DNA from 2 places in the Pantoea anthophila genome. Region 1 is predicted to be linked to the other one. Evidence: predicted binding sites of a transcription regulator. Region 1 holds the regulator's gene; the other holds the start of a gene.
The links. The regulator CRP, encoded in region 1, controls carbon source genes, mostly activating them, when cyclic AMP is high. The targets are predictions, from matches to a motif close to ATGTGANNNNNNTCACAT.
Positions count from the first base shown of each region.

Region 2: a site for CRP is predicted at 1,759-1,776, ahead of adhE (bifunctional acetaldehyde-CoA/alcohol dehydrogenase). Genes of this name have one in related genera too.

Region 1 covers NZ_CP110473.1:425,675-429,893, reverse strand. Annotated here, with positions in the region: gene OJ965_RS04520 (phosphoribulokinase) at 1-448, shown strand, start outside; gene OJ965_RS04515 (OsmC family protein) at 1,038-1,442, opposite strand; gene crp (cAMP-activated global transcriptional regulator CRP) at 1,746-2,378, shown strand; gene OJ965_RS04505 (YccS/YhfK family putative transporter) at 2,436-4,219, shown strand, end outside.
Region 2 covers NZ_CP110473.1:1,808,792-1,813,010, reverse strand. Annotated here, with positions in the region: gene OJ965_RS10940 (ABC transporter substrate-binding protein) at 1-292, opposite strand, end outside; gene OJ965_RS10935 (YchE family NAAT transporter) at 875-1,522, opposite strand; gene adhE (bifunctional acetaldehyde-CoA/alcohol dehydrogenase) at 1,983-4,219, shown strand, end outside.

The DNA.
Region 1 (4,219 bases):
TAACGTCGCAGAACAGGTGGATCTGCTGGTGGGCGTGGTGCCGATTGTTAACCTTGAATGGATTCAGAAGCTGGTGCGGGATACCAGCGAGCGCGGCCACTCACGCGAAGCAGTGATGGATTCGGTGGTGCGGTCGATGGAGGATTACATCAACTTCATTACGCCTCAGTTCTCCCGCACCCATATTAACTTTCAGCGCGTCCCGACCGTGGATACTTCGAACCCGTTTGCCGCCCGCGCTATCCCGTCACTGGATGAGAGCTTTGTGGTAATCCACTTTCAGGGACTGGAGGATATCGACTTCCCCTATCTGCTGGCGATGCTGCAGGGGTCGTTTATCTCCCACATCAATACGCTGGTGGTGCCCGGCGGCAAAATGGGTCTGGCGATGGAGCTGATCATGGGCCCGCTGGTGAAGCGGCTGATGGAAGGTAAACGGATAGAGTAAGAGGTCAGCAAAAAACCCTCAGACAGCAGATGCCTTTTGCAAAAATGTAAAACCGGTTTTTCTGCGGATAAAGGCTTACTGCTGAGTAAGCTTCAGGGAGAATACGCCTTTCGTAAAGACGCAAAACCGCCATTCCTGGCCCGCTATGCTTTGCTACAGGCGTATGCTCCCTTCGCTTCATGTCCGGTAGCCGCATCCGGTTTCAGTAAGGCCGCTACAAACAAAACCTGCATACAAAGAATCTGACAGCAACACGAAAGCTCATCATGCAGGGAACCGGGTCAGAAGAGGAAAGCGTCCCGCCGCCCGGATAAAACGCCGGGAGCGTTTTTGAACAACGCAACGTGTTGGCCCGGCTACGGGCGCACCTCAGGGATGAGGTGCGTAATCGCGCGGGCCGAGCGGCCATGGATTGGCTCAAGCGACTTTCCGATCTGACCCGGTTTCCTGCGCAGGCACGGCCTGACAGCGAACCACCACAAATCGATCCGACCCGGTTTTCTGCGCAGGCACAGTCTCAAAGTGAATTCCCCCATCCAGGCACGGCCTCACACCGGACAGCCAGCAACTTTAAAAAAACCTGCGGCTATTACAGCTCAACCACCTCATAGCTGTGCGTCATCGTCACCCCTTTCCCCAGCATGATGACCACCGAACAATATTTTTCAGCAGAAAGATCCACCGCGCGTGAGACCGCTTTATCCTGGAGTGCTTTGCCACTCACGATAAAATGCAGGTTGATGTGCGTAAAGATTCGCGGCGCCTCTTCACGACGTTCTGAGGTCAGTTTTACTTCACAATCAGCCACATCGTTGCGGCCTTTTTGCAGAATTGATACCACGTCGATCGCGCTGCATCCGCCCGCCGCCATCAGCACCATCTCCATTGGGCTGGGCGCTTTATCCCCTGAATTGCCATCCATAAGGATCTGATGGCCGGAGGATGACTCACCAAGGAATGTCATCCCTTCTACCCATTTCACTCTTGCCTGCATGATTTTTGCTCCGGAATACGCTGTTTTGTCGCCAGAGTACGCTTTCGCCTGATAAACAGCAATCCAGAGAAATCCGCCCTTAGCTGAAGCGAGACAACAGAAGACAGTCGGCAAAAGCTGTGCTACAAACAGAGCTGAAAATATTTTTCGTCACCCGATGGCGAAGCCGGGAAGAATGATGCGCACTGCGCCTGATGCGGCCCGAATAATTTCCTGAAAAGGAAACGCTTGAAGCTTTCACCGCCTGACAGGGAAAACTGCCCCCTGTATTTTGGGCACGATTACAACAGAGGATAATAGCGAATGGTTCTCGGCAAACCGCAAACAGACCCTACACTCGAATGGTTCCTGTCCCATTGCCATATTCACAAGTATCCATCCAAAAGTACGCTGATTCACCAAGGTGAAAAAGCTGAAACGCTTTACTACATCGTGAAAGGTTCCGTCGCGGTTCTGATTAAAGATGAAGAAGGCAAAGAGATGATTCTTTCCTACCTCAATCAGGGGGATTTCATCGGCGAGCTTGGCCTGTTTGAAGAAGGTCAGGAGCGCAGCGCCTGGGTACGTGCAAAAAGCGCGTGCGAAGTGGCGGAGATCTCCTACAAGAAATTCCGCCAGCTGATTCAGGTGAACCCTGACATCCTGATGCGACTCTCGTCGCAGATGGCGCGTCGCCTGCAGGTGACGTCAGAAAAAGTGGGTAACCTCGCTTTCCTCGACGTGACCGGACGCATTGCACAGACGCTGCTTAACCTGGCGAAACAGCCAGATGCCATGACGCATCCCGACGGCATGCAAATTAAAATTACCCGTCAGGAAATTGGCCAGATTGTAGGTTGTTCACGCGAAACCGTGGGCCGTATTCTGAAGATGCTGGAAGATCAGAACCTGATCTCTGCACACGGCAAAACCATCGTCGTTTACGGCACCCGCTAATTCCTGTCATCCACGGCGTGATGTTCGCATCACGCCGTTATTGTTTGTGCTGAGCCGATGTGGCGTCGAATTATTTATCACCCTGAAGTGAACTATGCCCTGCGGCAAACGCTGGTGCTCTGCCTGCCGGTCGCGCTGGGCTGGCTGGCTGGCGACCTGCAAAAAGGTCTGCTGTTCTCGTTAGTCCCCGCCTGCTGCAACATTGCCGGTCTCGATACCCCGCATAAACGCTTCTTCAAACGTCTGATTGTGGGCGGCAGCCTGTTTGCGCTTGGCAGCTTCCTGATCCAGTGGCTTACCCTGCATGCGGTTCCGCTGCCGCTGATCCTGTTTGCGATGCCCCTGTTGCTGGGCGTCACCGGGGAGATCAGCCCGCTGCATGGCCGCCTGCTCTCCGGCACCCTCATCGCCGCTATTTTTACCCTGAGCCTGACGGGCCGCATGCCCATCTATGTGCCGCCGCTGCTCTATATCGGCGGCACCCTCTGGTATGGCGTGTTTAACTGGTTCTGGTTCTGGCTGTGGAAAGAGCAGCCGATGCGCGAAAGCCTGAGCCTGATCTACCGCGAGCTGGCGAACTACTGCGATGCCAAATATACCCTGCTGACGCAGCTGACCGATCCGGAGAAGGCCCTGCCGCCGCTGCTGGCTCGCCAGCAGAAAGTGGTCGATTTGATCAACACCTGTTATCAGCAGATGCATATGCTGTCGGCGAGCCGCGACAATAGCCATAAACGGCTGACGCGCGCCTTTCAGGTGGCGCTGGATCTGCAGGAGCACATCTCGGTCAGCCTGCACCGGCCGGAAGAGGTGCAGAAACTGGTTGAGCAGAGCCATGCTGAAGCGGTGATCCGCTGGAACGCCAAAACCATCTCAGCCCGGCTGCGGGTGCTGGCCGATACCATTCTCTACCACCAGTTAGCCGATCGTTTTGCGATGGATAAACAGCTTGGCGCGCTGGAGAAGATCGCCCGTCAGCATCCCGACAATCCGGTGGGCCACTTCTGCCTTTATCACTTCAACCGCATTGCGCGGGTGCTGCGCACCCAGAAGCCGCTTTACCAGCGCGATCTGATGGCTGACCGCCAGCGCCGTCTGCCGCTGCTCCCGGCACTGCGCAGCTACCTCTCATTTCGCTCCTCAGCGCTGCGCACTGCCGGTCGCTTTGCGGTCATGCTGATGCTGGGCAGCGCGCTGGCGCTCTTCTTCAACATCCCTAAGCCCTACTGGATTCTGATGACGATCATGTTCGTCAGCCAGAACGGCTACAGCGCCACCCGCGTCCGTATCCAGCACCGTGCGCTCGGCACCTTTGCCGGCCTGGTGGTCGCGGCGGCCACACTGCGTCTGGCGGTGCCGGAACCTGTCGTCCTGCTGGTGATGCTGGCGATTACCTTCATCAGCTATCGCTTTACCCGTCAGTTTTATGGCTGGTCGATGATTGGCTTTACGGTCACTGCGGTTTACTCGCTGCAGCTCCTCTCACTGAATGGCGCGCAGTTTCTGCTGCCGCGACTGATGGATACGCTGATGGGCTGCCTGATCGCCTTTGGCGGCATGATCTGGCTCTGGCCGCAGTGGCAGAGTGGCTTACTGCGGCAAAATGCCCATGACGCGCTGGAAACCTATCAGGATGCGCTGCGCCTCCTGCTGGGAGAGGAACAGGCACCCGGCAAGCTGGCTTATCAGCGCGTGCAGGTGAATCAGGCGCACAATGCGCTGTTTAACTCGCTGAATCAGGCGATGCAGGAGCCGGGTTTCAACGCCCAGTATCTGAAAGATATGCGGCTCTGGGTCACGCACAGCCAGTTTATCGTCGAGCACATCAATGCGATGACCAT
Region 2 (4,219 bases), 1.4 Mb from region 1:
TAAAGATCCAGACGGTGGGCTGCGGATTCTCCCAGCTCAGGGCAACGCCGGGAACGACCTTACCGAAATTATCGGTGTTAACCAGACCGTCCAGCAGGTTGTGAATAATATTGGATTCCGGCACACCTTCGGTTTTATGGGGATCCAGCGAAGAGACTTCGTTGCCATTGTTAATCACAATCTGTTGCTGCGCGGCCAGCGTCGTTCCGGGAGGAACCGTGGCGGCATAAGCCGGCGGAAACGCTATTAACAGTGCGGCGAGAGTCAGCCGCTGTTGCTGCACATTCATCATCCCAGTCATCCGAAACGCCAACCTTTTTTAAGTATCCCGACAGGCTTAAGCAAAAAGCGTTCTCACTTTGCACTTTCGGAGAAAAAAATTCACGCTGGGCCAGAAATTATCAGAAGCCATCAGAGGGCGCCAAAGTAAAATAGCTAAAATGTTAACTAATTCTCTTTTATCACGAGTTGTCACGCAGCGGAAGTGTTAATTTTCGACCTGAAAATATCATATCGATATGAAAAATAGGCGTTTTAGTCGGAAACCCTGTGCAGACGTGCTTTGCATCATGAATACGCACGGTTTTTGGCACTTATCTTCCAAAGTCGGCATCTGGCGTGAGAAAAATCCAGCTTTATTGCTCTCAGGCGGGTGTTTATGAGGGAGGGAAGAAACAGGACAGAAGAATATGGTGTGAAAATCGTGACATTATTTCGCTGACAAAAGTCTGTGAACCGGCCAGCAGTAATGAAATTTATAATCGACTGAATCTTTTAAGCGTGACGAATAATTGCATTGTAATGGTGCAATAAAACCGTCGATTGCACCATTACGGATCAGATTTACGCTTCGCTGCCTGAAATAAGTGAGGCGTTAATTGAGCAATCCGGGAAATATAGACTTCAGGCCGGTAACAACAAACTCAATACCCAGGGCCATCAGTAACAGTCCCATGATACGGGTAATCACGTTAATGCCGGTCTGTCCCAGTATCCGCACCATTAAAGGCGCGGCCCGAAACAGCAGCCAGCAACACAAGGCAAAAATGGCAATCGCCAGCGTAAAGCCCAGCAGGTTAAGCCAGCTGTGATAGCGGGTGCTCCAGACAATCGTCGAACTGATGGCACCCGGACCGGCCATCAGGGGAAGCGCCAGAGGCACTACGCCAACGCTTTCACGAATGGCCGTTTCTGACTTCTCCTGTTTGTTCTGCTTATCCTCGCCCAGCTTGCCACTGATCATCGACATCGCAATGGTCACGACCAGAATCCCGCCCGCAATGCGGAACGAGTCAATCGAGATGCCAAACACCCGCAGAATTGCATCGCCGAGGAACAGCGAGGTCCAGAGGATAATAGCCACCGCCAGGTTGGCGGTTAGATTCGTTTTATTGCGTTCAGCTGCCGCCTGATAGCGGGTCATACTGATGAACACCGGAATAATGCCGACCGGATTAACCAGCGCGAACAGCCCGACAAAGAATTTTATATAGCCTGAAAGATCTAACAGTGCAGGGTTCACGACATGGCTCCGTAACGCAGGGGGGGAAATCGCGCCTAATGTAAGTGAAAAGCGGCACAGACGCCAGATGCATACGCCGCTATTTATGCCACTTAAGGCGGAACCCATAGCGGATTCCCCCAGCGTTCCGAATGAGACTGGATTTTGTCGCTATGGCAAGCCGGCTTACATGGTGCAAACAGATTCGAAACAAGGTGGCGCAAAAAGCCCGGCTGAAAGGTGTCAGCTTGGGGTTAAATTGATCTGCATCAAAATTACCCTACCCCAAACCAGGTAATCTTTTCGTAACGGAAGTATTAGCAGTCTCAATGAAAATCTGACGGACTGCCTGACAAGACTCTTTCAGTAAACAGTTGAAAATCCATGCATTTCGGGCCGATAGGACGCGTTGTGACAGCGTGACTATACTCAGGGCGCAGGATTGTTTACTAAAAAAGTTTAACTTCCTCAGGAGAACACCATGGCCGTTACGAATGTCGCTGAACTCAATGCACTGGTTGAACGTGTAAAAAAAGCCCAGCGTGAATATGCCAATTTTTCTCAACAGCAGGTCGACGCCATTTTCCGTGCCGCCGCCCTCGCCGCCGCAGACGCTCGTATTCCTCTCGCCAGAATGGCCGTTGCCGAATCCGGCATGGGCATTGTCGAAGACAAAGTCATTAAAAACCATTTTGCGTCAGAATATATCTACAACGCCTATAAAGATGAAAAGACCTGCGGTGTGTTAGCCACCGATGACACCTTCGGCACCATCACTATCGCCGAACCTATTGGTCTGATTTGCGGCATTGTGCCGACCACTAACCCCACCTCTACCGCCATCTTTAAAGCGTTAATCAGCCTGAAAACCCGCAACGGTATTATCTTCTCGCCACACCCCCGCGCCAAAGATGCCACCAACAAAGCGGCGGACATCGTGCTGCAGGCTGCCATTGCAGCCGGTGCGCCAAAAGATATTATCGGCTGGATCGATGCCCCCTCCGTTGAGCTGTCAAACCAGCTGATGCACCACCCTGACATTAACCTGATCCTCGCCACTGGCGGTCCGGGCATGGTGAAAGCGGCCTACAGCTCCGGTAAACCCGCCATCGGCGTCGGTGCCGGTAATACGCCAGTGGTGATTGATGAAACCGCCGACCTGAAACGGGCCGTCGCCTCGATTCTGATGTCCAAGACCTTTGATAACGGGGTGATCTGCGCCTCGGAACAGTCGGTCATCGTGGTTGATGCGGTCTACGACGCAGTGCGTGAGCGTTTTGCCAGCCACGGCGGTTACCTGCTGCAGGGCGCGGAGCTGAGCGCGGTGCAGAATATCATTCTGAAAAACGGCGGTCTGAACGCCGCCATCGTCGGCCAGCCCGCGTTCAAAATTGCGGAGATGGCAGGCATCAGCGTGCCACCCAGCACCAAAATCCTGATTGGCGAAGTGAAGCTGGTGGACGAATCTGAACCCTTTGCCCATGAAAAACTTTCGCCAACCCTGGCAATGTACCGGGCGAAAGATTTCAACGACGCGGTAGATAAAGCAGAAAAACTGGTCGCCATGGGCGGTATCGGCCACACCTCGTGCCTCTATACCGACCAGGATAACCAGACCGAACGTGTGCACTACTTTGGCGACAGGATGAAAACCGCGCGTATTCTGATCAATACGCCCGCTTCTCAGGGCGGTATCGGGGACCTCTACAACTTCAAACTGGCCCCCTCTCTGACGCTGGGTTGTGGTTCCTGGGGCGGCAACTCGATTTCAGAGAACGTCGGTCCGAAACACCTTATCAACACCAAAACTGTCGCCAAGCGAGCTGAGAATATGTTGTGGCATAAACTTCCTAAATCTATCTACTTCCGTCGCGGTTCCCTGCCCATTGCGCTGGAAGAGGTGGCAACGGACGGCGCGAAACGGGCCTTTATCGTGACTGACCGCTTCCTGTTCAATAACGGTTATGCCGATCAGGTCACCCGCGTCCTGAAATCGCACGGTATTGAAACGGAAGTCTTCTTTGAAGTGGAAGCCGATCCGACGCTGAGCATTGTGCGTAAGGGTGCCGAGCAGATGAACAGCTTTAAACCGGACGTGATCATCGCGCTGGGTGGCGGCTCCCCGATGGACGCAGCGAAAATCATGTGGGTCATGTATGAACATCCGGAAACCCACTTTGAAGAGCTGGCGCTGCGCTTCATGGATATCCGTAAACGTATCTACAAGTTCCCGAAAATGGGCGTCAAGGCGCGCATGGTGGCCATCACTACCACATCCGGCACCGGTTCAGAAGTGACACCGTTTGCCGTCGTCACCGATGATGCGACCGGCCAGAAATATCCTCTCGCTGACTATGCGCTGACCCCGGATATGGCGATTGTCGATGCCAACCTGGTGATGGAAATGCCCCGCTCACTCTGTGCCTTCGGCGGCCTGGATGCGGTGACCCATGCGCTGGAAGCCTATGTGTCTGTGCTGGCGAATGAATACTCAGACGGCCAGGCACTGCAGGCACTGAAACTGCTGAAAGAGAACCTGCCCGCCAGCTATGCGGAAGGTGCCAGAAATCCGGTGGCGCGCGAACGTGTTCACAATGCGGCCACTATCGCCGGTATCGCCTTTGCCAACGCCTTCCTTGGAGTCTGTCACTCCATGGCGCATAAGCTGGGTTCAGAGTTTCATATTCCGCACGGTCTGGCTAACGCCCTGTTAATCTC